Regions from separate parts of the Sphaerotilus sp. FB-3 genome, predicted to be linked through region 2. Evidence: predicted binding sites of a transcription regulator. Region 2 holds the regulator's gene; each other region holds the start of a gene.
What was found. The regulator sigma-54, encoded in region 2, starts transcription at its own class of promoters, with help from an activator protein. The targets are predictions, from matches to a motif close to TGGCANGNAANCTGCTTT.
Positions count from the first base shown of each region.

Region 1: NFT33_RS15795 (ammonium transporter) is a predicted target of sigma-54. The motif match lies at 3,303-3,320, and genes of this name have one in related genera.
Region 3: NFT33_RS06665 (P-II family nitrogen regulator) is a predicted target of sigma-54. The motif match lies at 5,906-5,923, and genes of this name have one in related genera.
Region 4: NFT33_RS14790 (isopenicillin N synthase family dioxygenase) is a predicted target of sigma-54. The motif match lies at 2,406-2,423, and genes of this name have one in related genera.

Region 1 covers NZ_BQWE01000046.1:68,525-76,334, forward strand. The annotation lists gene NFT33_RS15770 (CDP-6-deoxy-delta-3,4-glucoseen reductase) at 1-321, opposite strand, end outside; gene NFT33_RS15775 (NAD-dependent epimerase/dehydratase family protein) at 367-1,302, shown strand; gene NFT33_RS15780 (rhomboid family intramembrane serine protease) at 1,315-1,932, opposite strand; tRNA gene NFT33_RS15785 (tRNA-Leu) at 1,966-2,052, opposite strand; gene cysM (cysteine synthase CysM) at 2,169-3,074, shown strand; gene NFT33_RS15795 (ammonium transporter) at 3,337-4,602, shown strand; gene NFT33_RS15800 (hypothetical protein) at 4,607-5,407, shown strand; gene NFT33_RS15805 (FimV/HubP family polar landmark protein) at 5,421-6,569, opposite strand; gene NFT33_RS15810 (phosphate/phosphite/phosphonate ABC transporter substrate-binding protein) at 6,577-7,347, opposite strand; gene NFT33_RS15815 (PAS domain-containing protein) at 7,344-7,810, opposite strand, start outside.
Region 2 covers NZ_BQWE01000011.1:50-7,859, reverse strand. The annotation lists gene NFT33_RS05075 (serine/threonine-protein kinase) at 1-759, opposite strand, end outside; gene argS (arginine--tRNA ligase) at 857-2,956, shown strand; gene NFT33_RS05065 (SPOR domain-containing protein) at 2,991-3,662, shown strand; gene NFT33_RS05060 (thiol:disulfide interchange protein DsbA/DsbL) at 3,723-4,391, shown strand; gene lptA (lipopolysaccharide transport periplasmic protein LptA) at 4,495-5,142, shown strand; gene lptB (LPS export ABC transporter ATP-binding protein) at 5,139-5,894, shown strand; gene rpoN (RNA polymerase factor sigma-54) at 5,902-7,572, shown strand.
Region 3 covers NZ_BQWE01000011.1:343,076-350,885, forward strand. The annotation lists gene NFT33_RS06635 (phosphoenolpyruvate carboxykinase (GTP)) at 1-1,157, opposite strand, end outside; gene NFT33_RS06640 (recombination-associated protein RdgC) at 1,413-2,315, shown strand; gene NFT33_RS06645 (hypothetical protein) at 2,553-2,825, shown strand; gene NFT33_RS06650 (16S rRNA (uracil(1498)-N(3))-methyltransferase) at 2,832-3,581, opposite strand; gene rfaE2 (D-glycero-beta-D-manno-heptose 1-phosphate adenylyltransferase) at 3,625-4,104, opposite strand; gene NFT33_RS06660 (YifB family Mg chelatase-like AAA ATPase) at 4,148-5,674, opposite strand; gene NFT33_RS06665 (P-II family nitrogen regulator) at 5,978-6,316, shown strand; gene NFT33_RS06670 (ammonium transporter) at 6,345-7,810, shown strand, end outside.
Region 4 covers NZ_BQWE01000040.1:4,186-11,995, forward strand. The annotation lists gene NFT33_RS14770 (ABC transporter substrate-binding protein) at 1-210, shown strand, start outside; gene NFT33_RS14775 (ABC transporter ATP-binding protein) at 238-1,068, shown strand; gene NFT33_RS14780 (ABC transporter permease) at 1,065-1,832, shown strand; gene NFT33_RS14785 (nucleoside deaminase) at 1,849-2,361, shown strand; gene NFT33_RS14790 (isopenicillin N synthase family dioxygenase) at 2,467-3,438, shown strand; gene NFT33_RS14795 (urease accessory protein UreD) at 3,528-4,358, shown strand; gene NFT33_RS14800 (hypothetical protein) at 4,507-4,809, shown strand; gene NFT33_RS14805 (patatin-like phospholipase family protein) at 4,929-6,296, shown strand; gene NFT33_RS14810 (ComEA family DNA-binding protein) at 6,274-6,621, opposite strand; gene lapB (lipopolysaccharide assembly protein LapB) at 6,818-7,810, opposite strand, start outside.

The DNA.
Region 1 (7,810 bases), on a different contig from region 2:
CACCCGCGTGGGCATCTTCAGCACCGGGAACTGGTCGGCGGCCGTGACCTGGCGCGACTCGATGATGCAGTCGGTCTGCGGCGTGGCGCAGCAGCTCAGGATCAGGCCGGCGGCCTCCTCCTCGGCGCTGAGCGCCTTGAGCTGGTGCGCACCGTGGATCACCCGGCCTTCCAGCAGGCGGCTCTTGCACGAGCCGCAGGCGCCATCCTTGCAGCCATAGGGCAGACCGATGCCCTGGCGGATCGCCGTGGGCAGCATGACCTCGTCGCGCGCGACCTCGAACTGGCGGCCGGAGGGCTGGACGGTCACGGTGAAATTCATCTCTTATCCTTCGGGGTTGTCATCACATCACCACGGGGCGAGATTGTGCCGCACCACCACCGGGGCCTGCGCCCTGCACTGCCTGCCGCGGCGACCCGCCTGCTGCGGCGCCCGCGCCTGCTGATCGTCGGCTGCGGCGATGTCGGCCAGCGCGTGGCCCGGCTGCTCGGCGAGCGCTGGCGCCTGGTCGCGCTGACCTCGGATGCCGCGCGCATGCCGGCACTGCGCGCGCTGGGCATCCGGCCGCTCGTCGGCAATCTGGATGAGCCCGCCACGCTGCGCCGGCTGGGCGCGCTGGCGCCGCGGGTGCTGCATCTGGCACCGCCGCCGGGCCACGGCACGGACGACCCGCGCACCGCGCACCTGCTGCAGGCGCTGGCCCGTCACGCGCCGCCGGGCGGGCACCGGCTGGTCTACGGCAGCACCACCGGCGTCTATGGCGACTGCGCGGGCGCGCGCTTCGACGAGACCCGCCCGGTCGCGCCGGCCAGCGAGCGCGCGCGTCGGCGTGTGGCCGCCGAGGCGAGGCTGCGCCAGGCGGGCGGCAGCGGCCGGCTGAAGGCGACGATCCTGCGCATTCCCGGCATCTACGCCGGCGACCGCCCGGGCGGCCATCCGCGCGAGCGGCTGCAGCGCGGTACGCCGGTGCTGCGCGCCGAGGACGATGTGCACACCAACCACATCCATGCCGACGACCTGGCGCGCGCCTGCGTCGCCGCGCTGCTGCGCGGGCGACCGCAGCGGGTGATCCACGTCTGCGACGACACCGAGCTGAGGATGGGCGACTACTTCGATCTGGCCGCCGACCTGTGCGGGCTGCCCCGCCCGCCGCGCATCAGCCGCGCCGAGGCGGCGCAGCGGCTCTCGCCGATGCAGATGAGCTTTCTGTCGGAGTCGCGCCGGCTGGTCAACCGGCGCCTGAAGGACGAGCTGAGGCTGACGCTGCGCCACCCGAGCGTGGCGACCGGTCTGCTGGCCTGAGGCCTGGAGCGCTCAGCGCCGACGCTGGCGGGGCGGGAACGGCGGCAGACCGCGCCAGTAGCGCATCATCAGCCAGCCGCCCAGCATGCCGCCGAGGTGGGCGAAGTGGGCCACGCCGTTGCTGCCCATCAGGCCGAACAGCAGCTCGATGCCGCCGAAAACCATCACGAAGATCTTGGCCTTCATCGGGATCGGCGGGAACAGCGGCATGATGGTGCGGTCGGGAAACATCATCCCGAAGGCCATCAGCAGGCCGAACAGCGCACCGGAGGCGCCCAGCGTCGGGCCGCCGCCGCTCGCCCCCAGGCTGACCACGATCAGCTGGATCACGCCGCCGGCCAGCGCGCTGGCGCCCAGGAACTGCAGATAGCGCTGACGGCCCCAGATCGACTCCAGCTCCGAGCCGAACATCCACAGGCCCAGCATGTTGAAGAACAGATGCCCCATGCTGCCGTGAAGGAAGGCATAGGTGATCAGCTGCCACGGCATGAAGGAGCCGCCGCCCAGGCCGCCGCCGAGCGGCCAGAGCGCGAACAGCGCCTCGACCCAGAAACCGAACAGCAGCTGCACGCAGAACAGCGCGGTGCAGATCAGCATCAGGGCCTTGGTGACGGGCGGGATCTGGGGCATGTCGGCGGAGGTTGCGGGGATCCGCGAGGGATCTGGTGCCGGAGGCCGGACTCGAACCGGCACGCCTGTGAGGGCGGTGGATTTTGAATCCACTGCGTCTACCGATTTCGCCACTCCGGCAGGAGAAAGAGGATGCGTCGGTCGCGCGGCGGCGATTATGGCATGGCCCCACGCCGCACCGACCTTGCTGCCACAATCGCCCCGATCAGCGACCCCGAGGACCCCAAGGAGAGAAGATGCCTGACTACAAGACCGTCGAGGATGTCATCGGCGCGACCCCGCTGGTGCGGCTGCAGCGCCTGGCCGGCGAGGAGGCCGCGCGACGCGGCAACGTGATCCTCGCCAAGCTCGAAGGCAACAACCCGGCCGGCTCGGTCAAGGACCGCCCGGCCATCAGCATGATCCGCCGCGCCGAGGAGCGCGGCGACATCCGCCCCGGCGACACGCTGATCGAGGCCACCAGCGGCAACACCGGCATCGCGCTGGCGATGGCCGCGGCCGTGCGCGGCTACCGGATGGTGCTGATCATGCCGGAGGACCTGTCGATCGAGCGCGCGCAGACGATGAAGGCCTTCGGCGCCGAACTGGTCCTGACCCCGAAGGCCGGCGGCATGGAATACGCCCGCGACCTGGCCGAGCAGATGCAGCGCGACGGCAAGGGCCGGGTGCTCGACCAGTTCGCCAACCTCGACAACCCGCGCATCCACTACGAGACCACCGGCCCGGAGATCTGGAACGACACGCAAGGCCGCGTCACCCACTTCGTCAGCGCGATGGGCACCACCGGCACCATCACCGGCACCTCGCAGTACCTGAAGGAGATGAGCCCGCAGGTGTGCATCGTCGGCGCACAGCCTTCGGAGGGCTCGCGCATTCCCGGCATCCGCAAGTGGCCCGAGGCCTACCTGCCGAAGATCTACGAGCCGCGGCGCGTCGACGAGATGATCCTCGTCAGCCAGGCCGACGCCGAGGACATGGCCCGGCGCCTGGCACGCGAGGAAGGCCTGTTCGCCGGCATCTCGGCCGCTGGCGCCTGCTGGGCGGCGCTGCAGGTCTCGGCCCGGGTCGAGAACGCCACCATCGTCTTCATCGTCTGCGACCGCGGCGACCGCTACCTCTCCACCGGCGTCTTCCCGGCCTGAACGCACCACAACACAGCACAAAACAAACCACTATGGTGCCTTGCGCACCATGAATGGAATGCTCGTGAACAGCGCTGCCCCACGACAAGGCAGCCACGCGCCAGCACGGGGTCGGCGCCACCGGCCCCAATCCGGAAAAAAATTCATCTCAGCCTCCCGGAACCCTCCCGTTTCCGAGGGGAACCGGTCGAAATCCCGACATGGGAGGCTCGTGATCTGAGCCATGCTTGGCATCGCAATTGCGATCCGTCAGGTTCCGATCGTGCGCACCACCGAAGTGCGCATGCCCTCCAGACCGCGGGTGAACCTCGAGATGAACGAACTGATCAACATGACCTGGGTGGCGATCTGCACCGCCCTGGTCTTCTTCATGCAGGCCGGCTTCGCGCTGGTCGAGGGCGGCCTGTCGCGGGCCAAGAACTCGATCAACGTGATCATGAAGATCTACCTCGGCACCTGCCTGGTCGGGGTGGGCTTCTGGGTGGCGGGCTACGGACTGGCCTTCGGCAGCAGCCAGGGCGGCCTGATCGGCACGAGCCTGTTCGCGCCCGAGGGCCTGAAGGCCTTCGACGCGGTCGGCCTGCTCTACCAGATGATGTTCGCGACCACCGCGGTCAGCATCGTCTCCGGCGCGGTGGCCGAGCGCATGCGCTACGGCGCCTACCTGGCCTTCGCGCTGCTGATGTCGCTGCTGATCTACCCGGCCTATGCGCACTGGACCTGGAACCCGTCGGGCTGGCTGAAGACGATGGGCTTCGTCGATCTGGCCGGCGGTGGCGCGGTGCACGCGATCGGCGCCTGGTGCTCGCTGGCGGGCCTGCTGGTGCTGGGGCCGCGCCTGGGCCGCTTCGGCCGCAACGGCGAGGTGCGCGACATTCCCGGCCACAACCTGCCGATGGTGGCGCTCGGCGGCTTCATCCTGTGGATGGGCTGGTTCGGCTTCAACGGCGGCTCGATCGGCGGACTGGAAAGCGGCCAGCTCGGCACGGTGCTGCTGTCGACCTACCTGGGCGGCTGCGCGGGCGGCATCGGCGCGCTGGCCTTCATGCGCCTGAGCGGCCGGCCGGTGCTGATGAGCGCCTCGGTCAACGGCAGCCTGTGCGGCCTGGCCTCGCTGACCGCCGGCGCCGCGACGATGAGCCCGGTCTTCGCGCTCCTGACCGGCCTGGTCGCCGGCGCGGCCTGCACCTGGGGCGCCGAGGCGCTGCGCCGGCTGCGCATCGACGATGCGGTCGACGCGATTGCGGTGCACGGCATCGGCGGCGTCTGGGGCCTGCTGGCCGCCGGCCTGTTCTACCAGGGCGATCTGTTCGACGGCGCCCGGGTGATGGTGCAGCTGCTGGGCGCGCTGGCCACCTTCGCCTGGGCCTTCCCGGTCGCCTGGCTGCTGTTCAAGATCATCGACCGCCTGATCGGCCTGCGCGCGCCGACGCTCAACGAGCAGCGCGGCCTCGACGCCACCGAGCACCACGAGATCGGCTACCCCGAGTTCCAGGATTCGCCGGGGCAGCTGCACAAGGAAACCTGATTCGATGGCCACTGAAGCCCTGTCCCTGCGCCGCCGCGCCGCCTGCGCGGCGCTGTCTCCCGTGCTCGACGAGGAGGCGCTGCTCGACGCGCTGCGTCTGCAGCACCAGTCGATGCGCGGCGACGCGGTCGCGGACATCATCCGCTACATCGATCAGGTGGCGCAGCGGCATCACATCGAGGCGCCGCTGCGCAAGAAGCTCTACGAGACCTTCTACAAGGCCCTGCGCCTGCCCGAGGACCAGCTGCCGATGGACCCGTGGCCGATGATGTATTCGCAGGCGCCCGCAGCACCGGCACCGGCTGCGCCCGCCCCCGCTGCGCAGGTCGCGGCGCCACCGGTGGCCGCGATCCATCCGGTGGCCGCGGCGATGCAGGCGGCCGGCATCGCACCGGGGCCGGCTCCGCTGCCGACACCGACCGCGCCGGCGCCCGCCACGGCCGCGGCACTGCCGCCCGAGCAGGCGGTCTGCGCCGACCTGATGCGCAGCGCGCTGGCCGAGGTGCAGCGCTTCCATCCCGGCGCACTGCAGGATCTGGGAGACAGCGCACTCGATCTGATCGACACGCTGAAGGTGCCGCTGTCGCTGCGGCGCACGCTGCGCGAGCTGTGGACACGGCCGCTGCAGGCGCACTGGGTGCTGGACCTGCCGGCGGCCGAGCTGTCGCAGGTGGTGCACCTGCTCTACATGGCGCTGTGCGAGGCACTCGGCCCGGTCGAGGCCGACCAGGTGCTGACCCGCGCGGTGCGCGCCACCGAGCAGGGCCCGCAGGCGCGGCAGTTCTCGCCGCGCCGGCTGCTCTGAGCCCGGGGCGGGATCAGACCGCGGCCGGCCCCATCCGGGCCAGCATGTCGGCGGCAGCCGCCTGATGCCGACCGCTGTCCTCGCGCAGCACCCCCTCGAGCAGCTCGCGCGCAGCCGCCTCGCGGCCGATCTCGAGACAGGTGCGGGCCATCTCGACGCGCAGGGCACCGCGCAGCTCCGGATCGATCGATCCGGCCAGCGGGGCCGCAGGCACAGGCGCCGACGACGAGGTCTCCTCGCCTTCAGCCGCCACCGGGCGGACCAGCTCGGTCACCAGCGGCGCGGCCTCGACGGTGCGGGCCATGTCGGCCGCGGCGGTCGACACGTCGAAGTTGCGCGGCGCCGAGGCGCGCAGGGTCTCGACCGGCGAAGCGGACGGCAGCGCCGCCTCCTGCAGGCCGGGGCGACGACGCCACAGGATCACGCCGCCGGCCAGAACGCCCGCGCCCAGCAGCCAGGGCAGCCAGCGCAGCGCCGAGGCCGGAGCCGCCGCCTCATCGCCCTCGCGGGCCGCAGGACGAGCGACATCGGCCGCCGGACGGGTGGCCGGGCTCGCGGGGGCGAGCGTCGCCGACGAGGCCGGCGCTTCGGCCGGGACTTCAGCGGCGGCGGACGCCGGCGCAGACGCGGGCATCGGCTCCGGGGCAGGCGCCTGGACGACCGGAGCGGCCGGCATCGAGGCTGGAGCGCTCGCCGGGGCGGGCGCAGGCGCGGAGGCGGCCACCGGCGGCGGCGTCACCACCGCAGCGACCGGCGCGCCTGCCGCCGGCAGCGCGGGCAGCGTCGCGCCCGACTTCAGCGCCGCCAGATGCGCCTCCACCAGCGCCATCGATGCCGCGCGATCCTCCGCCTTCAGCTCGCCCAGCGAGGGCAGCACCAGCGGCACGCCCTGGCGCAGCCGGTGGATGTTGCCCTTGACGAAGGCATCCGGATTGCGACGCAGCACGGCCACCATGACCTGCTGGCGCCCGACACCGGCCTGCCGGGCCACCTTGCCGGCGATGTCCCACAGATTGTCCTGCGCGACGGTCGTGCGGAAGGGCCGGGCCGTCTCGCCGACGATCGGCTCCGCCGCCGGCTGGGCCGACGCCACGGGCAGGAGCGCCAGCGGTGCGCAGGCCAGCGCGAGATGGAGCAGTCGGCGCTTCAGAGGAGGCAGCATGGGGTGTTCACACCATCAAGGTGTCCATCAGGTCGATCATGAACTCGGTGTCCTCCTGGTCCTGCTTCTCCCAGCCGCTCAGGCCCAGCGCCTCGAGCGTGCGACGCCCGTCGGAGGCCGGATCGTCCATCGACAGCAGCAGCTGCTGCAGAGGCTCGCGCAGATGCGCGGCGCGCGGGCCCACCAGCAGCACATGCCGCACCAGGCTGATCTCGCTGGTCATCAGCGGGCGCAGCTGGCGGCGGATCGGCGCGCTCAGGTCGTCGAAGGCCTCCTTCAGGAAGAAGCCGCAGTCGGCCTTGCCCTGAAGCAGGGTTCGCGCCAGGACCACGTAGGTCGACACCGAGGCGGTGGACACGTTGTCGCGGTTCAGGTCGGCCGACTCCAGCAGGATCATGCCGATCAGGTTGACATCCGGGTCGCGGGTCACCGCCAGGCGCAGGCCGGGCTGCAGATCCTCGACCGACTGCGCCGGCGAGTCGGCCGGCACCGCGATGACCACCTCGTCGGGGCAGTCGCGCGGCGCGGCGATGGCGACGAAGCCCTTCTCGCGCACCAGCATCGCCGCGTCATAGGGATTGGCGTAGATCAGGTCGACCTTGTCGGCGGCAATCGCCTGGCGCTGCGCGGCGAAGTCCTCGTACAGCTCCAGGTGGATGCGCTCGCCCAGCCGGCGCTGCAGCCAGGTGTTGAACACATACCAGCCGGCGATGTGCTCGGGCGAGAAGTCGGGGCTGACCGTCAGCTCCAGCGGCGTGGTCGCGGCGTTCTCGCTCACTTCAGTTCCTCCGCCCGCATCCGGGCATAGAGCGCGATGCACTCGTTGACCTTGCTGCGCGAAGGCTTGCGACGCACCGAGGTGTAGCCCACGACCCGGCCGTCGCGCACGTTCGGGATCGCGGTGGCGAACACCCAGTAGTGCGCGCCGTCCTTGCGCAGGTTCTTCACATAGCCCTGCCACTTCTCTCCGCGCTCGACGGTGTCCCACAGGTCCTTGAAGGCCGCCGCCGGCATGTCCGGATGGCGCAGGATGCAGTGGTTCTCGCCGATCAGCTCGTCGCGCTCATAGCCGGACATGTCGACGAAGGCCTGATTGGCGTGGGTGATCACGCCGGCGGTGTCGGTGCGCGAGACGATCAGCTTGCCGTCCGGATACGGCACCTCATGGTCCACGACCAGCACCCGGCGGGTGCGCCCGTCGTGGTAGCTCATCGTCAGCTCGCGCCGTTCCCCCGGCACCA
Region 2 (7,810 bases):
CGGCGAGACCCCGGTGCGCACGCCCACCAGCGAGGGTGGCTCGACATGGCAGATCTGGTGCATCAGGCTGGCCTGGCTGGAGGCCTCGAAGGGCGCGTGGCCGGCGATCAGGTGGTAGAGCACCGCGCCCAGGCCGTAGATGTCGGCCCGCGCGTCGAGCTCGGCGCCGTCGAGCTGCTCCGGCGACATGTAGGCCAGCGAGCCGACGCGGTGGACCTGCGTCTCGTCCGAGCGCAGGTTCAGCGCGCTGCCGAAGTCGGTCAGCTTGATGTCGCGCACCTCGCGGTCGCTGCCCACGGTCAGGATGTTGGCCGGCTTGACGTCGCGGTGGATCAGCCCCTGGCGGTAGCAGTAGCCCAGCGCCATCGCGCACTTGAAGCCGATTTCGACGATCTGGTCGAGCGGCAGCAGGTGGTCGGGCGCGCAGAAGGCCCGCAGCGTCGTGCCGGGCACGTACTCCATCACCACGCAGGGCGCACGCGGGTCGGGCACCGCATCCAGGATGTCGACCACGTTCGGATGGTGCAGCCGCCCGGCCAGCGCCGCCTCCGAGGCGAAGAAGCGCGCAAAGACATGCGCGTCGGCCGCGTCGCCCAGCACGCTGGCGCGCACCCGCTTGACCGCGACCTGGCGATCGTTGAACTCGTCGTGGCAGAGGAAGACCTCGCTGGTCGTGCCCTCGCCAAGACGGCGGATCACGCGGTACTTGCCGATGCGCTGCGGCGGGTCGGAGAGGTCCGGGGCGGAGAGATCGATCATCGGCGGCGGGCTCGGACAGGGTGGGCGATCTTTTCACCGGCCCCTGCCCGACACAAGTGCGGATTGCTCGGCCGACCCGACCCGTAGAATCCGCCCCATGATTCAAGCCAAAGAGCAACTCCTCGCCGCCCTCGGCGACGCGCTGGCCGAGATCGCGCCGGGTGCGGCGATCGAGCCCGCCTTCGAAAGCCCGAAGCAGGCCGCCCACGGCGACCTCGCCTGCACCGCCGCGATGCAGCTGGCCCGACCGCAGAAGAAGAACCCGCGCGAGCTGGCCGGCGCGCTGATCGCCGCGCTGCAGACCCGCCCGGCGGTGCAGCAGTGGGTCGAGGCGCTGGAGATCGCCGGCCCCGGCTTCATCAACATCCGCCTCAAGCCCGCCGCGCGCCAGCAGGTGGTCGCGCAGGTGCTGGCCGAAGGTGACGCCTTCGGCCGCGTGCCGTCCAACGGCCGCCAGGTGTTGGTCGAGTTCGTCTCGGCCAACCCGACCGGGCCGCTGCACGTCGGCCACGGCCGCCAGGGCGTGCTGGGCGACGTGCTGTGCAATCTCTACGCCTCACAGGGTTGGGAGGTGGAGCGCGAGTTCTACTACAACGACGCGGGCGTGCAGATCGCCACGCTGGCGAACTCGACCCAGTGCCGCCTGAAGGGCCTGAAGCCCGGCGACGCCGGGTGGCCCGAGTCGGCCTACAACGGCGACTACATCGCCGACATCGCCGAGGCGTTCAAGGCCAAGGCCACCGTCAAGGCCGACGACCGCGAGTTCACCGCCTCGGGCGACCCGGACGACCTCGACTCGATCCGCCAGTTCGCCGTCGCTTACCTGCGCCACGAGCAGGACCTGGACCTGCAGGCCTTCGGCGTGCAGTTCAAGAACTATTTCCTGGAAAGCAGCCTGTACACCGACGGCAAGGTCGAGGACGCCGTGGCACGCCTGACCGCTGCCGGCAAGACCTACGAGCAAGACGGCGCGCTGTGGCTGAAGTCCACCGACTACGGCGACGACAAGGACCGCGTGATGCGCAAGTCCGACGGCGGCTACACTTACTTCGTGCCCGACGTCGCTTACCACATCAACAAGTGGGAACGCGGCTTCGACAAGGTCGTCAACGTGCAGGGCTCGGACCACCACGGCACGATCGCGCGGGTGCGCGCCGGCCTGCAGGCGGCCGGCGTGGGCGTGCCGCAGGGCTGGCCCGACTACGTGCTGCACAAGATGGTCACCGTCATGAAGGGCGGCGAGGAGGTGAAGATCTCCAAGCGCGCGGGCTCCTATGTCACGCTGCGCGACCTGATCGAGTGGACCAGCCGCGACGCGGTGCGCTTCTTCCTCATCAGCCGCAAGGCCGACACCGAGTTCGTCTTCGACGTCGACCTGGCGCTCAAGGCCAACGACGAGAACCCGGTGTTCTACGTCCAGTACGCCCACGCGCGCATCTGCTCGGTGCAGCGTCAGTGGATCGAAGAGATGGCCGGGTGGCCGCAGGTTCGGGCAGAGCACCGCCGCTTAATGAAGGCCGTGCTCACCAATCTTGCAGAGGCGATATGTGACCACAGCGCAGAGCCTTTGAGACAAGAGGTATTAGGTGCATTGATCACCTTGCTGGCAAACGCAAGTAGCATCGAGGAAGAGAATCTACCTGTGTTCCCAGAGCGCCAGGCTCGGGTTCGATATGCCGTTGAAAATAAGGAATTCGATTTCCTTGAAAGGCAAATTGAGACCCTTCCCCTTGAATCCGTTCATGTTAGAAAGCATCTCCATAAGCTGTCGCTCGAATTGAGGGCTGATAATAACCCCAGGCAATACGCCAGTCTGGGCGGACAGATCGCACAGCATCTTGCTCAAGAAGCGATGAACCACGATGTGGCGGAACGGCTTTATGACCAGCTCGCGTTGGCTAATCTGGCTCGAGCTGACTTGTCACTGCTAACTGCACCGACTGAGTTCGTGCTAATGAACAAGCTGGCCGAGTACCCCGATATGTTGGCACGCGCCGCAGAAGGCCTAGCGCCGCACGATGTGGTGTTCTATCTGCGCGATATTGCGGCAGCCTATCACAGCTACTATGCGGCGGAGCGATTCCTCGTCGAGGATGCTGCGCTAGCGCTGGCGCGCATGGCGCTGCTGCAGGCCACCGCCCAGGTGCTGCGCAACGCGCTGGCGGTGCTGGGCGTGAACGCGCCCAAGAGCATGTGAGCCGCCCGGCGGCGCGATGACGAGAACAACGGTGATGGCATCGAAAGCGAAGACTCAGCGCGGCGGCTTCGGCGTCGGCGTGGTGGTGGGCCTGCTGGGCGGTCTGGTGCTGGCGCTGGGGGTGGCGGTCTTCGTCACCAAGGCGCCGGTGCCGTTCGTCGACAAGGTGCCGGGCCGCACCGCGGAGCAGGATGCCGCCGAGGCGGAGAAGAACCGCCAGTGGGATCCGAACGCGCCGCTGCACGGCCGTCCGCCCGGCCGCCCCGCCGAGCCGCCGCCCGCCGCACCGCCGGCCCAGGAGCCCGACCCGATCGGCGCGATCGCCGAGCGCCAGAGCCGCCCGCCCGAGGCCGCCAGCGCCCCGCCGCCGGCCCGCCCGGCCTCGAAGCCGCCCGCACGGGCCGAAGCCAGCGCCTCGGCACCGACCCCGGCAGGTGGCGAGACGTCAGCCAAGACCGGGGCTGATCCGTTCACCTACTTCGTGCAGGTCGGTGCGTATGGCAGCGCCGACGAGGCCGAGCAGCAGCGCGCGCGGCTGGCGATGAACGGGCTCAAGGCCCGCATCACCGAGCGCGAGCAGAACGGCCGCGTGATGCACCGTGTCCGCCTGGGCCCCTACGACAGCCGGGAGGATGCGGAACGCATGCGCGACCAGCTCTCGGCCTCGGGCCAGGGCGATGCCGCGCTGGTGCGCGTGCCGCGCTGAACCTTCGGCCCCGGATCGGGTCCGAACGGCCTGCACAGAACCATCGAAAGGAACCATCGAATGAAGCGTCGCGAGTTCGTCGCCGGAAGCAGTGCCGCGCTGGCACTGGGCGGTCTGGTCAGCGCACCGGCCTCGGCCCAGGCCGGTTTCCAGGAAGGCCGCCACTATGTGCGGCTGCAGCAGCCGGTGCCGGTCTCCGCTCCCGCCGGCAGGATCGAGGTGCTCGAGTTCTTCTGGTACGGCTGCCCGCACTGCAACGCCTTCGAGCCGACGCTCGAGGCCTGGGTCAAGAAGCTGCCGGCCGATGTCGCCTTCCGCCGCGTGCATGTCGCCTTCCGTCCGAGCTTCGAGCCGCTGCAGCGGCTCTACGCCACGCTGGAGAACATGAACCTGGTCGAGGCGCTGCACCGCAAGGTCTTCTACGCGGTCCACCAGCAGGGCGCACGGCTGGACAAGCCCGAGGCGATCACTGAATTCGTCGTCGCCAACGGCGTCGATCGCACCAAGTTCACCGAGATGTACAACTCCTTCGGCGTGCAGAGCAAGGTGCGACAGGGCAAGCAGCTCTCCGAGGCCTACAAGATCGACGGCGTGCCGGCCCTGGGCATTCACGGCCGCTTCTACACCTCGCCGGCGCTGGCCGGCGGCGAAGGCGCCTCCGAGATCCAGGGCCAGACCCGCGCGCTGGCGCTGACCGACCAGCTCGTCGCCAGCCTGCGCAAGGGCTGAGGCCCGGCGGACCTGGAACCGGCCGCCTGCTGCGGCCGCCCGCCCGGTGACACCGGGCGGATCGAAGGCTACAATGCAATTTTCATGCCTTCGATTGCCACTGATGGCTGCTGTCGCTGTTCCGTGCTGGTTTTCACACCGCTGCCTGCGTCCGGCCCCGGCCCTGCTGGCGGCAGCCCTGCTGATGATCGCCAGCATCGCGCCCGCCCGGGCCGAGCGCGCTGACAGCTCGCAGCCGCTGGCCTTCGATGCCGGTCGCATGGTGCTCGACGGCAAGCGCAAGGTCCGGGTGCTCAGCGGCGGGGTCGAGATCAGCCGCGGCACGCTGCTGCTGAAGGCGGCCCAGGTCGAATTGAAGGAAACCCCGCAGGGCGGCCAGTTCGCGATCGCCACCGCGGCCGACGGCCAGCTCGTCACCTTCCGCCAGAAGCGCGAGGGCGTCGACGAGACGGTCGAGGGCCAGTCGCGCCGCATCGAGTACGACAGCGTCAGCGAGACGGTGCGCTTCATCGGCCAGGCCCAGGTGCGGGTGCTGCGCGCCGGCGCACCAGCCGACCAGGTCAGCGGCCAGACCATCGTCTACGACCACGGCCGCGATGTCTTCGAGGTGCAGGGCGGCACGCCGGCCAGCGCGCAGCCCGCGGCGCCCGGCGCCGCCAGCGGCCGGGTGCGTGGCGTGCTGACGCCCCGGCCGGCCGGCGCGGCCTCGCGCCCGGCCGGTGCCGACGCTGCGGCGGAGGGCTCACGTTGAGCGCCCCGCCCCGCCAGCGCCTCGAGGCCGAGGGCCTGCAGAAGCGCTACGGCGCGCGCCTGGTCGTCAAGGATGTGCATCTGGCGGTGCACAGCGGCGAGGTCGTCGGCCTGCTCGGACCGAACGGCGCCGGCAAGACCACCAGCTTCTACATGCTCGTCGGCCTGGTCCGGGCCGATGCCGGCCAGATCCGCATCGACGGCGAGCGGGTCGAGCAGCTGCCGATCCACCAGCGCGCCCGTCTCGGCCTGTCCTACCTGCCCCAGGAGGCCTCGATCTTCCGCCGCCTGACGGTCGAGGAGAACATTCGTGCGGTGCTGGAGCTGCAGCAGGATGCCGACGGCCGGCCGCTGGGCCGCCGGGCCATCGACGAGCAGCTCGGCGCGCTGCTGGCCGACCTGTCGATCGAGCGGCTGCGCGACAGCCCGGCGCCGGCGCTGTCCGGCGGCGAGCGCCGGCGCGTCGAGATCGCGCGGGCGCTGGCCACGCAGCCGCGCTTCATCCTGCTCGACGAGCCCTTCGCCGGGGTCGATCCGATCGCGGTGATCGAGATCCAGCGCATCATCGGCTTCCTGAAGGCGCGGCAGATCGGCGTGCTGATCACCGACCACAACGTGCGCGAGACGCTGGGCATCTGCGACCGCGCCTACATCATCAGCGAGGGCCGCGTGCTGGCCGAAGGGGAGCCGGCGGCGATCGTCGAGAACCCACAGGTCCGCAAGGTCTACCTCGGCGAACACTTCCGGATGTGACCGCCCCATGAAACCTTCCCTCCAGGTCCGCCTGTCGCAGCATCTGGCGCTCACGCCGCAGCTCCAGCAGTCGATCCGGCTGCTGCAGCTCTCGACGCTGGAGCTGCATCAGGAAGTCGAGCAGATGCTCGAACAGAACCCCTTCCTCGAAGCCGACGAGGACAGCGGCGGCGGCCCGGAGGCGGTCACCGTCGAGGGCGGCACCAGCACGGCCGCCGAGCGCGAGGACTGGAGCGCGCCCGGCACCGACTCCGCAGGCGAGGTGCCGGCCGACACCGGCAGCAGCGGCGACGGCGAGGGCGCCGGCGTCGACCAGCTCGACTTCGACGGCGGCGACGCCGGCAGCGACTGGGACAGCGGCCAGGACGACTACCAGAGCCTGTCGGATGTCGGCGGCACCCGCAACGGCGCACCCGACGACGAGGACAGCGACTGGAGCGAGCGCTCCAGCGTCGCCGAGAGCCTGCCCGACCACCTGCGCAGCCAGCTGCGCGGCATGCGCCTGGCGCCCGAGGACCAGCTGCTGGTCGAGGCGCTGATCGACTCGCTGACCGAGGACGGCTATCTGGCCGATCCGCTCGAGGAGATCGCCGAGCGCCTGGCCGTGGGCCTGGAGCTGGGCGAGGCGCTCGGGCGCGATGTCGCGCCGGGCGAGGTCACCGCGGTCGACCTCGACCAGGCCGAGCTGCCCGAGGCCCCGACGCCGGAGGAGGCGCAGGCCGCCGCCGAGCTGCGCGAAGAGCTGCTCGGCCGGCTGCGCTGCGCGCTGGGCTGGCTGCAGAACCTCGAGCCCTGCGGCGTGGGCGCGCGCGATCTGGGCGAATGCCTGGTGCTGCAGCTGCGCGAGCATGACGCCACCGAAGCGCGCCGGGTCGCGATCCTGATCTGCCAGGGCCATCTGGAGCTGCTGGCGCGGCGCGACATGAAGAAGCTGGTGGCCGCCACCGGCGCCGACGAGGACGACATCCGCGACGCGCAGTCGCTGATCGTCACGCTCGAGCCCAAGCCGGGCCGGCGCTTCGCGCGCGCCGAGGCCAACATCGTCGTGCCCGACGTCATCGTGCAGAAGGCCGGCCGCGGCTGGCGGGTCGTGCTCAATCCGGACGTGATGCCCCGGCTGCGCATCAACGACATGTACGCACAGGCGCTGCGCCAGCACCGCGGCCAGCGCGGGGCCGACGACGCCGGCAGCGGCGCGACGCTCTCGGCGCGGCTCCAGGAGGCGCGCTGGTTCGTCAAGAACATCCTGCAGCGCTTCGACACCATCCAGCGGGTCAGCCAGGCGATCGTCGAGCGCCAGAAGGGCTTCTTCACCCACGGCGAGATCGCGATGAAGCCGCTGGTGCTGCGCGAGATCGCCGACGAGCTGGGCCTGCACGAGTCGACCATCAGCCGCGTGACCACCGCCAAGTACATGGCCACGCCCTTCGGCACCTTCGAGCTGAAGTACTTCTTCGGCTCGAGCCTGAACACCGAGGCCGGCGGCAACGCCTCCAGCACCGCGGTGCGCGCGCTGATCAAGCAGTTCGTCGCCGCGGAGGACCAGAAGAAGCCGCTCTCCGACAGCCAGCTCAGCACGATGCTGGAGGAGCAGGGCATCCAGGTCGCGCGCCGCACGGTCGCGAAATACCGCGAGGCGCTGAAGATCGCGCCGGCCAACCTGCGCAAGGCGATCTGAGCGATCCGGTACCGCGTCCGGGATGCCCGGGCTCGGGCGCGGGCTGGCGCACCACCAAGGTGCACCCCCGCCATGCCCGGCCGCCGCGGCGTGAAATGAATCCGGGATGACCCCGAGTGGCGCTGGTGCAGGCGCCCACCGCCGGGGCGGTTTTTCCGGATTTCCGCCGGCACGCCGCGTGCAAAGGCCATCGGGCACTCAGGAGCATCCCTTTCAAGGTGACCGCCCAGCAGCCTTG
Region 3 (7,810 bases), 340 kb from region 2:
GGCGTCCAGTCCTTGCCCTGCCAGTCGACCAGGTGCGAGGGCAGCTCGTCGGTCATGCCTTCCCACCACACGTCGCCGTCATCGGTCAGCGCGACGTTCGTGAAGATGACGTCCTTGTCCAGCGACGCCATGCAGTTCGGGTTGGTCTTGAAGTTCGTGCCCGGGGCGACGCCGAAGTAGCCGGCTTCCGGGTTGATCGCACGCAGCTTGCCGTCGACCGGCTTGATCCAGGCGATGTCGTCGCCGATCGTGGTGACCTTCCAGTCGCCCAGCGCCGCCGGCGGGATCAGCATCGCGAAGTTGGTCTTGCCGCAGGCCGACGGGAACGCGGCGGCGACGTGGCTCTTCTTGCCTTCCGGCGAGGTCACGCCCAGGATCAGCATGTGCTCGGCCAGCCAGCCCTGGTCGCGACCCATCGTGGAGGCGATGCGCAGCGCGAAGCACTTCTTGCCCAGCAGCGCGTTGCCGCCGTAGCCCGAGCCGTAGGACCAGATTTCCTGGGTCTCGGGATAGTGGACGATGTACTTGGTCTTCGGGTTGCACGGCCAGGTGGTCGTGTCCTTCTGGCCTTCGGCCAACGGGGCGCCCACGGTATGCACGCATGGCACGAAATCGCCGTCGGTGCCCAGCACGTCATAGACGGCCTTGCCCATGCGGGTCATCAGCTTCATGTTGACCGCGACATAGGCGCTGTCGGACAGCTCGATGCCGATGTGGGCGATCGGCGAGCCCAGCGGGCCCATCGAGAACGGCACGACATACATCGTGCGGCCCTTCATGCAGCCCTTGAACAGCGCGTTCTCGCCGGTCTGCAGCAGGCTGCGCATCTCGGCCGGGGCCATCCAGTTGTTGGTCGGGCCGGCTTCTTCCTTGGTGGCCGAGCAGATGTAGGTGCGGTCCTCGACGCGCGCCACGTCCGACGGATCGGTCCAGGCCAGGTAGCTGTTGGCACGCTTGGCCGGGTTGAGTTTCTTGAAGGAACCGGCGTCGACCAGCAGCTGGCACAGGCGGTCGTACTCTTCCTGCGAGCCGTCGCACCAGTAGATGGCGTCCGGCTGGGTCAGGGCGGCCACTTCGGCGACCCAGGCGATCAGCTTGGCGTTCTTGACGTAGGCGGGTGCGTTCACAGTGACGCCGGCCATCAGCGGTTGGTTCATCGGAAGGGCTCCTAGGTTGAAAAAGGCATCTCGAAAGCCGATCGCGGACGCGCTGTCCTACGTGGTTTTCGGGATGCCTCCCGCGGGGCAGTGTAGGGGTGGGGGTCTGTCCATTACAGGCGGGTTACATGCGTTTTTTGCATGACCTTGTGCTGTCCAGAACCTAGAAGGGGGTGAAATGTCCTGCTTTGTGAATTTCGACCCGCAGCCGCGGGGGCAGGACAATCACGGCTTTTGCATGGAAGGAAGACGCGAGTGTTCAAGAACCTGACGGTGTTCCGCATCGGCCCGGACTGGGCCGCCGATCTGCTGCAGGCCGAGGCGGCACTGGACAAGGACCGCTTCGTCGAATGCGGCGCGACGCAGCAGCAGTCGGCCGGCTGGGTGGCGCCGCGCGGCCCGGCCGAGGCGCCGCTGCTGGAGTCGATCGCCGGCCAGTGGCTGCTGCGGCTGATGGTCGAGCAGCGGGTGGTGCCCGGCGCGGTGGTCAAGCGCCGCACCGAGGAGATCGCCGACCAGCTCGAGCAGTCCACCGGCCGCCGCCCGGGCCGCAGGCAGACCAAGGAGCTCAAGGAGCAGGCGCTGCTGGAGCTGCTGCCGCAGGCCTTCACCAAGCGCGCCAGCATCGGTGTCTGGCTGTCGCCGACCGACCGCTGGCTGATCGTCGACACCGGCAGCGCCACCCGCGCCGACGAGGTGGTCACGCTGCTGGTCAAGGCGCTGCCGGGCCTGTCGGTGCAGGCGCTGCACACGAACGAGTCGCCGGCGGCGGTGATGTCCGACTGGCTGCTGAGCGGCGAGCCGGCCGCCGACTTCACGGTCGACCGCGAGTGCGAGCTCAAGACGCCCGACGAGATGAAGTCGGTGGTGCGCTACGCCCGCCATCCGCTCGACATCGAGGAGGTGCGCGAGCACATCCGCCAGGGCAAGGTGCCGACCCGGCTGGCGCTGACCTGGAACGCGCGCATTGCCTTCACGCTGACCGATCTGCTGCAGATCCGCCGCATCGAGTTCCTCGACGGCGTGTTCGAGGACGACGCCAGCGTGTCCAAGGAGGAGCGCTTCGACGCCGATGCGGCGATCGCCACCGCCGAGCTGCGCCGGCTGCTGCCCGCGCTGGTCGAGGCGCTGGGCGGCGAGCATCTGCCGGCGTCCTGATCCGAGGTCGAGGTGGGATGCGCGAATGCATGTCAAAAGGCCCCGATTCCTGTGGATTCCTCTGGAACTTCAGCGTTTTTGGGGGAATGGCCCACAAATGTTGCGGTCAGTTGCAACAGGAATCGACAAAAGGGGTCGGAGTCCGCAGGCAGCGCTAGACTGAATTGCCAGATCAGGGTGGATCCGATGTCCTTGCACAGGAAACCGAAGACCCAGCAGGCTTTCCTGCTGGAAGCCATGCAGCGCATGGGAATGGATGCCGACCAGTTCGCGCGGCGCCTGGGCGCGTCGCGGCGTCGGCTCGACGACTGGCTGCGTGCACCGGGCGAGCCGGGCTATGTCGAGCTTGATCCTGTGATCTGGACCTTCGTGCGCGAGATTCTCGAGCGCCTCGATGAGCGCGACACCGTGCGCGATGCACTGCTGCCGAACGATCCGCCGACGGCGGCGCTGTCCGCGCCGATCCACGCCGCCACCCCGATCGTGCCGACGACGACCTGGCTGACCTGATCCGGCTCAGGCCCCCAGGCGCTCCTGCAGGCCCAGCGCGGCCAGCACCGCCAGCGGCGCGGTCTCCGAGCGCAGCACCCGGGCGCCAAGGCTGACCGCCACCGCACCGGCCGCGCGCGCGGCCGCCTCCTCGGCCGGCGACAGCCCGCCCTCCGGCCCGCTGATCACCCGCACCCGACCACCTGTGCGCAGCGCGGTGGCCCGCTCGGCCAGCGGTCGTGCCTCGCCCAGACTCAGCAGCCACAGCGGCGCTCCGGTGTCGGCCTTGGCCTCGCCCAGCGCCTGTGCCAGCGTGCGCACCGGCGCGATGAGCGGCACGCGGGTGCGGCCGCACTGCTCGGCCGCGGCGCGGGCCACGCCCTGCCAGTGCTCGCGCCGGCGCTCGGCACGTTCGCCCGACAGCCGCAGCACCGAGCGCTCGCACACCAGCGGCTCGATCGCCGCCACGCCCAGCTCGGTGGCCTTCTCGACCAGCCAGTCGAAGCGGTCGTTGGCCGGCATGCCTGCCAGCAGCACGATGTCGATCGGCAGCTCGCGGTCGACCGGGTCATGCGCACCGATGCGCACCTCGACCGACTGCCGCCCCATCGCCAGGATCTCCGCCGACCATTCGCCACCGCGGCCGTCGAACAGCGTGATCGCCTCGCCGGGCTGCATGCGCAGCACCTGGACATGGCGGGCCGGGCCGGGCGGCAGCGCGATCTCGGCGCCGGTGCTCAGCGCGGTGTCGGTCTCGATGTGCAGGCGTGCGGGCATGGGGCAGCGTGGAGAGAAGGAAGATAAACGAGTCGGTGCGCGCTCAGGCGCGGATGCGCCGCACCAGCGCGGTGGTCGAGTAGCCGTCGACGAAGGAGATCGCGCGGGCGTCGCCGCCCCAGCTGCGCACCAGGCGGGTTTCCTCGAGCGTCTCGATGTCGTAGTCGCCGCCCTTCACATAGAGATCGGGACGGATCTCGGTCAGCAGCTCGCACGGCGTCTGCTCGTCGAACAGCACCACCAGCGAGACGCTCTCGAGCGCGGCCAGCAGGCAGGCGCGGTCGGCCTCTGCATTGAGCGGGCGGTCCGGCCCCTTGCCGAGCTTGCGTGCCGAGGCGTCGCTGTTGAGCCCGAGCACCAGGCTGGCGCCCATCGCGCGCGCCTGCGCAAGATAGGTCGCATGACCGCGGTGCAGGATGTCGAAGACCCCGTTGGTGAAGACCATCGGGCGGGGCAGGGCGGCCAGCCGCGCCGGCAGATCGCGGCGCAGGCAGAGCTTGTCGAGAAAGGCGGGCGGCGTCATGGGGCGCGATTGTCGCCGCTCGGGCGCCCGGCGTGCGTGCGGGTCAGCGGCCGGGCAGCGCGCGGCGCAGCTGGATCGCCTCGGCGACATGGATCACGCCGAGGGTGTCGGCCTCGGCCAGATCGGCGATGGTGCGTGCCACCCGCAGCACCCGGTGCAGGCTGCGGCCCGACCAGCCCAGCCGGCTGGCGGCGGTGTTGAGAAAGCGCGTCGCCTCCGGCTCGGCGCGCACCTGCTCGTTGAGCTGGCCGGCTTCCAGCTCGGCATTGCTGCCGCCCTGGCGGGCCTGCTGGCGCCGGCGCGCCTCGGCCACCCGCTCGGCCACCGCCCGGCTGGGCTCGCCGTCGGGCGCGCCGGTCAGCTCCTCGGGCGGGATGGCCAGCACCTCGACACGCAGGTCGATGCGGTCGAGCAGCGGCCCCGACAGCTTGTTCTGGTAGCGCTGCACCGCCTCGGGCGTGCAGCGGCAGGGCTTGGCGGTCGAGCCGAGCATGCCGCAGGGGCAAGGGTTCATCGCGGCGACCAGCTGGCAGCGCGCCGGGAACTCGGCCTGCTGCGCCGCGCGCGAGATGGTGATGCGGCCGTTCTCGAGCGGCTCGCGCAGCGCCTCGAGTGCGCCGCGCGGGAATTCGGGCAGCTCGTCCAGGAACAGGATGCCGTGATGCGCCAGGGAAATCTCGCCGGGTCGCGGCGGCGAGCCGCCCCCCACCAGCGCGACCGACGAGGCGCTGTGGTGCGGCGAGCGCAGCACCCGCCGTGCCCAGTCGGCCGGCTCGAAGCGCCCGGCCAGGCTCAGCACCGCAGCCGATTCCAGCGCCTCCTCCTCGGACAGCGGCGGCAGCAGCCCGGCCAGGCGCTGCGCCAGCATCGACTTGCCGGTTCCGGGCGGACCGACCAGCAGCAGCGAATGCCGCCCGGCCGCGGCGATCTCGAGCGCCCGCTTGGCCGCGGCCTGCCCGCGCACATCCTGCAGGTCGGGCAGGCCGGCGCCGGCGCGCACCTCGACCGGGCGCGGCCGCGGCAGCACCGGGGTGGGTGGATCGCCGGGCTCGACCGGCTGCAGCGCCTCGACGATCTCGTCGAGGTGGTCGGCGCAGCGCAGCGCCAGGCCCGGCACCAGCGCAGCCTCCTCGGCGCTGCGCCGCGGCAGCACCAGGGTGCGGCTCCGCCCGCTGCGCTGCAGCGCCAGCGCCATCGGCAGCGCGCCGCGCACCGGGCGCAGGTCGCCCGCCAGAGAGAGTTCGCCGGCGAACTCCAGCCCGTCGAGCGCCGCTGCATCGATGTGGCCGGCCGCGGCCAGGATGCCCAGCGCGATCGGCAGGTCGAAGCGACCGCCCTCCTTGGGCAGATCGGCCGGCGCGAGATTGACGGTGATGCGCCGGTTGTGCGGGAAGTCCAGCCCGCTGTGCTGCATCGCCGCGCGCACCCGCTCGCGTGCTTCCTTGACCTCGGTGTCGGCCAGGCCGACCAGCGTGAACGAGGGCAGGCCGTTGGCGAGGTGGACCTCGACCGTGACCTCGGGGGCCTGCAGCCCGAGCAGGGCGCGGCTGTGGACGATGGCAAGCGACATGGTGGTGCGCGGCAGCAGGTGTCTGTGCGCGGACGGTGCACCGGCCGCGGGCCTGTGCGGATTGTGCGAAGCGCATCACGGGCTGCATCTCGCCCCGATGGGGGTATGGAACCAGCTTGGTGCATTCCCATGGCACCGAAATGGGTCGACATGCCGGCTCGTGTGGCATCGCGGGCCGGTCCGGGGCGTGGTCCTGATGCGTATCAATGGCGCGTCGGCGTGCGCATGGCATGGCACGGAAGATGCAGCAGGGGCTCCCAGCCACTTTCCATCACCAGTCAGTCAGATCAACCAGGAGCTGCCATGAAGATGGTCACTGCCATCATCAAGCCCTTCAAGCTCGACGAGGTCCGCGAGGCTCTCGGCAACATCGGCGTGCAGGGCATCACCGTCACCGAGGTGAAGGGCTTCGGACGTCAGAAGGGTCACACCGAGCTGTACCGCGGTGCCGAGTACGTCGTCGACTTCCTTCCGAAGGTCAAGATCGAGGCCGCCGTCGACGACGGCATCGTCGACCGGGTCATCGAGGCGATCGAGGGCGCGGCCCGCACCGGCAAGATCGGTGACGGCAAGATCTTCGTGACGCCCCTGGAGCAGGTTCTGCGCATCCGCACCGGCGAGACCGGCAAGGATGCGCTCTGATCAACCGCCCGACGAGACAACCATGTCAATGAACAAGAAACTGCTCGCCGGTCTGCCGCTGGGGCTGGCCGCCCTGGGTCTGACCGATCTCGCTCTCGCACAGGACGCCGCGGCGTCCGCGCCTGCCGTGGCCGAGGCCGCCTCCGCGGTGGCCGAGGCGGCTTCTGCCGTCACCGAGGCTGCCGCCGCCGCACCGGCACCGACCTTCGACAAGGGCGACGTGTCGTGGATGATGCTGTCCACCCTGCTGGTCATCATGATGGCCGTGCCGGGCCTGGCCCTGTTCTACGGCGGCCTGGTGCGCGCCAAGAACATGCTGTCGGTGCTGATGCAGGTGATGGTCACCTTCTCGCTGGTCGTCGTGCTGTGGTTCGTCTACGGCTACAGCCTGGCCTTCACCGAGGGCAATGCCTTCATCGGCGGCTTCGATCGCCTGTTCATGAACGGCGTCTGGGACAACGTCGCGGGCACCTTCGCGCCGGCGGCCACCTTCAGCAAGGGTGTCTACATTCCCGAGATCGTCTTCGCGGCGTTCCAGGCGACCTTCGCGGGCATCACCTGCGCGCTGATCGTCGGCGCCTTCGCCGAGCGCGCGAAGTTCTCGGCGGTGCTGATGTTCATGGTGCTGTGGTTCACCTTCAGCTATGCGCCGATCGCGCACATGGTCTGGTTCTGGATGGGGCCTGACGCCTATGCCTCGAAGGACGTGGTCGACGCGATGAACGCCAAGGCCGGCCTGATCTGGCAGCACGGCGCGCTGGACTTCGCCGGCGGCACCGTCGTGCACATCAACGCCGCGGTGGCCGGTCTGGTGGGCTCCTACATGATCGGCAAGCGCATCGGCTACGGTCGCGAAGCCTTCATGCCGCACTCGCTGACGCTGACGATGGTCGGTGCCTCGCTGCTGTGGGTGGGCTGGTTCGGCTTCAACGCCGGCTCGGCCCTGGAAGCCAACAACTTCGCCGCGCTGGCCTTCATCAACACCTTCGCTGCCACCGCCGCCGCGGTGCTGGCCTGGTGCCTGGGCGAAGGCCTGATGAAGGGCAAGGCCTCGATGCTGGGTGCCGCCTCCGGTGCGGTCGCCGGTCTGGTCGCGATCACCCCGGCCGCCGGCAACGTCGGCATCGTCGGTGCGCTGATCATCGGGTTCATCTCCGGCTTCGTCTGCCTGTGGGGCGTGCATGGCCTCAAGCGCATGCTGGGCGCCGACGACTCGCTCGACGTGTTCGGCGTGCACGGCGTGGGCGGCATCCTGGGCGCGCTGCTGACCGGCGTGTTCAACTCGCCGAACCTGGGCGGCCCGAGCGTCGTCGCCGACTGGGTCACCGTCGGCATGGTCGCCCCGGACGCCTACTCGATCGCCTCGCAGGTCTGGATCCAGGCCAAGGGCGTGCTGATCACCATCGTGTGGTCGGCGGTGGTCTCGGTGATCGCCTTCAAGATCGTCGACCTGGTCATCGGCCTGCGCGTGCCGGAAGACGACGAGCGCGAGGG
Region 4 (7,810 bases), on a different contig from region 2:
CTGAAGCTGGCGCTCGACGCCTCGGTGCTGACGCCGGATGCCCGGGCCGAGGGCTTCGGCGCGGTCAGCGGCCCGCGCCTGAGCCTGATGGCCAGCCAGGTGGCCGACGCCTTCGCCACCAAGGAGCGCATCAACCCGGACGCGATCTGGAACGGCAGCTTCCTGCCCTCGGCCACCGACCGCAACATCTTCGCCACCGCGAAGAAATGACCGCAATGACCGCACAGGACTGATGCGATGACCGCCTTCGTCGATTTCAAGGATGTCTGGCTGGCCTACAACGACGAGCTGCTGGCCAAGCAGCAGTTCGCCGTCGAGGACATCAACCTGCAGGTCGGCGAGGGCGAGTTCATCGCCATCGTCGGGCCCTCGGGCTGCGGCAAGTCCACCTTCATGAAGCTGGCCACCGGCCTGAAGCGCCCGAGCCGCGGCACCGTCACCATCGGTGGCCAGGAGGTCACCGGGCCGCTGAAGATCACCGGCATGGCCTTCCAGGCGCCGAGCCTGCTGCCCTGGCGCACCACGATCGACAATGTGCTGCTGCCGCTGGAGATCGTCGAGCCCTACCGCTCGAGCTTCAAGCAGAAGCGGGCCGAGTACCGCGAGAAGGCGCGCCGGCTGCTGGCCAGCGTCGGCCTGGCCGGCATGGAAGACAAGTTCCCGTGGCAGCTCTCGGGCGGCATGCAGCAGCGCGCCAGCATCTGCCGCGCGCTGATCCACGAGCCGAAGATGCTGCTGCTCGACGAGCCCTTCGGCGCGCTCGACGCCTTCACCCGCGAGGAACTCTGGTGCGCGCTGCGCGACCTGCAGGCCGCGCAGAAGTTCAATGTCATCCTGGTCACGCACGACCTGCGCGAGAGCGTGTTCCTGGCCGACACGGTCTATGTGATGAGCAAGAGCCCGGGCCGCTTCGTCGTCAAGCGCGAGATCGACCTGCCGCGCCCGCGCGACCTGGAGATCACCTACACGCCCGAGTTCACCGCCATCGTGCATGAGCTGCGCGGCCACATCGGCGCGATGCGCAAGCCCGTCGCCGGCCTCGCCCCCGCCTCGGAGATCGCCCAATGAACGCCCGCCAGATGGAACGCTGGTCGCCCTGGATCCTGCTGGTCGCGGTGCTGCTGCTGTGGCAGGCGCTGTGCTCGGCCTTCGGCATCTCGGAATTCATCTTCCCGAGCCCGGCGGCGATCGGCACGGCGCTGGCCGAGCATGCCGCCACCATCGCCGGTCATGCCTGGCGCACCTTCTGGGTGACGATGGCCGGCTTCGGCCTGTCGATCGTGGTGGGCGTGCTGCTGGGCTTCCTGATCGGCAGCTCGCGCGCGGCCTACGCCGCGGTCTATCCGCTGATGACCGCCTTCAACGCGCTGCCCAAGGCCGCCTTCGTGCCGATCCTGGTGGTGTGGTTCGGCATCGGCATCGGCCCGGCCATCCTGACCGCCTTCCTGATCAGCTTCTTCCCGATCATGGTCAACATCGCCACCGGCCTGGCCACGCTCGAGCCCGAGCTGGAGGATGTGCTGCGGGTGCTGGGCGCGCGGCGCTGGGACGTGCTGGTCAAGGTCGGGCTGCCGCGCTCGCTGCCCTACTTCTACGGCTCGCTGAAGGTGGCGATCACGCTGGCCTTCGTCGGCACCACGGTGTCGGAGATGACCGCGGCCAACGAGGGCATCGGCTACCTGCTGATCTCGGCCGGCAGCTCGATGCAGATGGGGCTGGCGTTTGCCGGGCTGGTGGTGGTCGGCGCGATGGCGATGGTGATGTACGAGCTGTTCTCGGTGGTGGAGAAGCGCACGACCGGCTGGGCGCATCGCGGCTCGAACGCGCACTGAAACGTGAAAAAGGCGCATGATCGTGCCCATGCATGCCTTCACCACGCCCGACCCGACGATGGAGCAGATGCTGCTGCACCTGCGCCAGGCCAGCGACATCGCACGCGCCGCGATGGAGCAGGGCCATCACCCCTTCGGCGCGCTGCTGGTCGGCCCGGACCATGAGACGGTGCTGCTGATCCAGGGCAATGTCGACAGCGTCAACCATGCCGAGGCGGTGCTCGCGCGCCAGGCCGCGGCCAAGTTCGACGCCGAGCTGCTGTGGAACTGCACGCTCTACACCACCGTCGAGCCCTGCTGCATGTGCTCCGGCACCCAGTACTGGGCCGGCATCGGGCGGCTGGTCTACGGCATGAGCGAGACGCGGCTGCGCGCCACCACCGGCCGCCATCCCGAGAACCCGACGCTGGACGTGCCCTGCCGCGAGGTGTTCTCGCGCGGCCAGAAGCCGATCCGCGTCTGGGGGCCGATTCCCGCGATCGAGGACGAACTCGCTGCAGTGCACGCGCGCTTCTGGCTCGGCCGCTGAGCGGTCCGCCCGCCCGCGATCGGTGCATCGCGCGCGCAAGCGGCTGGCATGGCTCGTGCGATTCTTCGTGACGAATATCTCATTTTTCGCCATCAGGAGCGCCCCATGCCGGACAGCCCGCTGCCGGTGATCGATCTGGCCCCCAGCTTCGGTCACGACCCCCAGGCCTTGCACGCCATCGCCGCCCGCATCGACGCGGCCTGCCGGCGCGACGGCTTCTTCCACGTCACCGGCCACGGCGTGCCGCTGGCGCTCAGCCACCATCTCTTCATGCTGTCGCGCCGGCTGTTCGCGCTGCCCGAGGAGGTCAAGCGGCGCTGGCATGTCGAGCTGTCGGGCGGGCTGTGCCGGGGCTACGACCCGGTGGGCTGGCAGGCGCTGGAATCGGGCCGCCCCGCCGACCTGAAGGAGAGCTTCTACCTCGGCGTCGACCGCGGCCCCTGGGACGCGCTGGTGCGCGCCGGCACGCCCAACCACGGCCCGAACCAGTGGCCCGACGAGGCGCTGGTGCCCGGATTCCAGGCCACCGTCGAGGCCTACCAGGCGACGATGACCCGCCTCGGCCGCCACCTGATGGGCCTGATCGCGCTGGCGCTGAAGCTGCCGCGCGAGCATTTCGAGCCCTTCCAGCGCAATCCGATGCCGGTGCTGCGGCTGCTGCACTATCCGCCGCAGTCGGCCAGCCGGCTCGACGGCCAGATCGGCTCGGGCGCGCACACCGACTGGGGCGGCCTGACGCTGCTGGCCCAGGACGAGTCCGGCGGCCTGCAGGTCCAGCGCGAAGGCGAATGGATCGACGTGCCGCCGATGCCCGGCACGCTGGTGGTCAACCTCGGCGACCTGATGCAGCGCTGGACCAACGACCGCTACCGCTCCTCGCTGCACCGGGTCGTCAACCGCCACAGCGGGCGCGAGCGCTTCTCGATCGCCTGGTTCCACGACATCGACTACCACGCCCAGGTGGCCGCCCTGCCCGGCTGCCATGACGCCGGCGATCCGCCTCGCTATCCGCCGATCACCGCCGGCGAGCACATCATCGAGATGTACCGTCGCACCACGCTGCCCGAGGCGGCCTGACCCGGTCCGATGCAGGACCACTGCGCCAGGCCGGCCCGCTACACTCCCGCCCTTTCGCCTCTGCCACCCGCCCTTTCCTCGACACGCCCATGAGCTGGCCCGGCCGCCTGAACCTGCACTACACCCGCGATGGCGAGCGCACGATCGCGCTGGACCGCCACCATGGTCCGCTGCGCGTGCTGCAGCGCCTGTACCCGGAAGGGCCGGGCATCTGCCACCATGTGCTGGTGCATCCGCCCGGCGGCATCGTCGGCGGCGACACGCTCGAGATCGAGGCGAAGCTCGAGGAAGGCACCCATGCGCTGATCACCACGCCCGGCGCGACCCGCTACTACCGCAGCGCCGGTGCGCCCGGCATGCAGCAGGTGCAGGCCCGGCTGGCCGACCATGCCCGGCTGGAATGGCTGCCGCTGGAGACGATCGCCTACCGCGACTGCCATGCGATCAACCGGATGCGCTTCGACCTGGCGCCGAAGGCCGAGATGATCGGCTGGGATCTGCTGGCGCTCGGTCTGCCTGCCGCCGGGGAAGCCTGGAGCCGGGGGCGCTACCAGCAGCACCTGGAACTGCCCGGTGTCTGGCTGGAGCAGGCCCGCATCGACGCCAGCGACACGCTGCTGCTTGACGGCCCGCTCGGCTGGGCGGGCCGACGGGTGCTGGGCACGATGTGGTTCGGCAGCGGCGAGGCGATCGGCCGGGAGCGCACCGCGCGACTGCTGGAACTCGCTCGCGATCGGCTGTCAGCCTCGCCGCTGGCGGACAGCGCCGGAGTCAGCGCGGTCCATGACCGGGTGATCGTGCTGCGCGCGCTGGCAGAACGGGTCGAGCCGCTGATGCAGCTGCTGGTGGCCGTGCGGGCAGCCTGGCGCCAGGACGGCTGGTCGCTGGCCGAATCTGCGCCCCGGATCTGGCGGACATGACATGAACAGCTGCACACCTTTTGATCAGGGTTTCCACTGATCAGATCCTGAATCCCTGAATAGAATGGGGCCGTACCGTCCCAGGCGTGACATCCGATCGATGCCGGGACGTCACCTCGATTCGGCCGCAACGCCAGGGAAGCCCGACATGTTCTCTCTCACTTTCTGCGCATCGCCACGCCTGTCGCATCGGTCGCTGAGACGGACCGCGGCGGGATCGGCGCTGAGCCTGCTGGCATGCACCGCCGCCTGGGCGGTGCCATCCCATCAGGCTGCACATCAGGTCGCACATCCGACGCTGCCCGCACAGCCGACGGTCGCCGCTTCGGCCAGCACCGGTGCGCTGTCGGACGGCGAATCCCATCCGGCGGCGCTGGCAGCCGCGGGCCTGCTCTCGATCGCACTGCTGCAGCGCCGGCTGATGCGCCGCCAGCGCCATCACCACGACTGACAGCACCAGCTTGCGTCAGCAGCACGCAAGCGCAAGCCACCGCCCCAGGCGGGGGACTGGCCCCGGAGTCGGGCGGTTTTCGGCCGACCTCCAGACAGGCTGCCGATAGACTGAGGGGCATGGACAAGGCCATCTCGCTGCCGGCGATGAGCTCGCCGCCTCCCGCACGGTCTCAGCCGCGCACCGGGCTGCTGCTGACCGGCGGCGGGGCGCGTGCGGCCTATCAGGTGGGCGTGCTGCGGGCCATCGCCGACATCGCCCGCGAGGTCGGCGCGCCGACACACAGCCCCTACCAGATCATCGCCGGCACCTCGGCCGGCGCGATCAACGCGACCGCCCTGGCCTGCCAGGCCGACCGCCATGATGCAGCGGTGCGCGAGATCGCCGATGTCTGGGCGCAGTTCCGCTCCGAGCAGGTCTACCGCACCGACTCGCTGGGCGTGCTGCGCACCGGCGCACCATGGCTGACGATGATGTCCTTCGGCTGGCTGCTGCACCGCTGGCGGCGACTGCGCCCGCGCTCGCTGCTGGACAACAGCCCGCTGGAATCGCTGCTGCTGCGCATGGTGCGCTTCGACCGGCTGCAGCGGCTGATGAACGACGGCCATCTGGATGCGCTGGCGGTGACGGCCTCCAGCTACACCAGCGGCGAGCATGTCACCTTCTACGAGAGCCGCGAGAACATCGCCCCCTGGAACCGCTCGCAGCGCCTCGCGGTGCCGGCCCGGCTCGGAGTACGCCACCTGCTGGCCTCGGCAGCGATTCCCTTCGTCTTTCCGGCGGTCGAGCTGCCTTGCGGCGAGCGCACCGGCTGGTTCGGCGACGGCTCGATGCGCCAGGCCGCACCGATCTCGCCCGCGGTGCATCTGGGCGCGGAGCGCATCCTGATCATCGGCGCCGGCCGCATGCACGAGCCGCCGGGCGCTCATCTGGAAATCAGCGGCTACCCGACGATCGCGCAGATCGCCGGCCATGCGATGTCGAACATCTTTCTCGACGCGCTGGCCGTCGATGTCGAGCGGCTGCAGCGCATCAACTCGACGCTGGCGCTGCTGCCACCGCAGGCGCTGGCGCAGACCACGCTGCGGCCGATCGAGGCGCTGGTGATCGCGCCCAGCCAGCGTCTGGACGAGATCGCCGGCCGCCATCTCGACAGCCTGCCGCTGACGGTGCGCAGCCTGCTGCGCGGCGTCGGTGTCAGTGGCCGGGGCTCCTCGGCACGCGGCGCGGCGCTGGCCAGCTACCTGCTGTTCGAGTCGGGCTACACCCGGGAGCTGATCGCACTGGGCAAGGCCGACGCGATGGCGCGGCGCGCCGATGTGCTGCGCTTCTTCGGCTGGCAGTCGGGCGCCGGACAGCGCCCGCCACCGACCCGTGCCCGGCTCGCCGATGACCATGACCATGCAGTGCGACCCGCGCTGCCGGCCTGCGCCGACAGCGACATGGCGGCGCAGCCGCTCACGGTCAGGGCTTCTTCACCGGCGTGAGCGCCGTCGTCGCGGGGCCCGCCGCAGCGACAGGCGTGGTGGCTGGCGCGGCGGGCAGGACAAAGGCACTCCCGTTGACCGTCAGCCCGCCGCCGGAGAAGCGGGTCGCGGAGGCCTGCTTGATGCCCTTGACGCGCTCCATCACATCGGCCCAGTCCCGGAACGGACCCTTCTTGCGCTCCTCGAGAATGCGGCCGGACATCGCAGGGCCGATGCCCTTGATCGACTCCAGCTCGGCCTGAGAAGCCTTGTTGATGTCGGTGGCCAGACAGGTCACCGAGGCCAGAGCCAGCGCCAGGCCAGCCAGCAGATTGCGGATCGTCATCATCGTGATGCTCCCGGACCCCGTGCGGGGGTGGTTCGCGGACAGGGATGATCCGCTCGCAGCGGGGCGGATCGGTGGCGCCGGCGGCACGGATGCCGGCGTGAGTCCACGATAGGAGCGCGGTCAGCCGCGGCGCATCCCCATCAGGAGGGCCCTCTTCCGGGGGCCCTCCGATGGGGGACAGCGATCCTCGAGGTCAGTGATCCTCGAGACGGCGCGGCGGGAAGGTCTCCCAGCCCTGGCAGCCGGGACACTGCCAGAAATACTGCTGCGCCTCGAAGCCGCAGGCCGCGCAGCGGTAGCGCTGCAGCGGTCGCAGCGCCTGCGCGACGCTGCCCTGCACCGCCTGATGCTCCTCGACCGACAGCGCAGCGCCTTCGGGCTCGCGCAGCAGCCTCAGCACCGGACCGAGGCCGGGCTGGACCTTCATGTGATCGAGCAGCCGCCGGCGACGCGAGGCCGGATCGGCATCGAGTGCAAGCAGCGCGGCCAGCAGGTCGGAGGTCGGCACCTGGCGATGCAGCTCGGACAGCGCGACACGGGCCTCGTCCGCGCGACCGCAGGCCTGCGCACTGGCCGCGAAGTCCGCCGCGATGACCGACAGGGCACCCGGCGACAGCGCCACCAGCGGCAGCCAGGCCTGCAGCGCCTGCTCATGCGCACCGGCACGCGCCGCACGCTGGCCGGCCAGCACCAGGGGCCGGGCCGCCTGCGGCGCGGCCTGGCGTGCCTTGTCGAGCGCAGCACGCGCATCGTCACCCTGGCCTCGGGCATCGGCCTCGAGCGCCAGTTCGCACCAGTAATGGGCCAGGCGAGGCGCAAACGATCCGGCCGCCACCGCCTCGAGCTGGCGTGCCACCTCGATCGCGGCCTTCCAGTCGCGCGAGCGCTCATGCAGCGTCAGCAGCGCCATGCGGGCATCGGTCGCGAAGGCAGAGCCCTCCAGAGCACGGTAGGCCGCCTCGGCCCGGTCGAACAGGCCGGCCTTCAGGAAATCCTGCGCCAGCGCGTACTGGGCGCGGTCGCGCTCGGAGGTGGGCAGGTCGGCACGTGCCAGCAGATGCTGGTGCACCCGCACCGCCCGCTCGTACTCGCCTCGGCGCCGGAACAGGTTGCCGAGCGCGAAGTGCAGATCCGAGCTGCCCGGGTCATGCTGGACCGCCTCGATGAAGGCATCGATGGCCTTGTC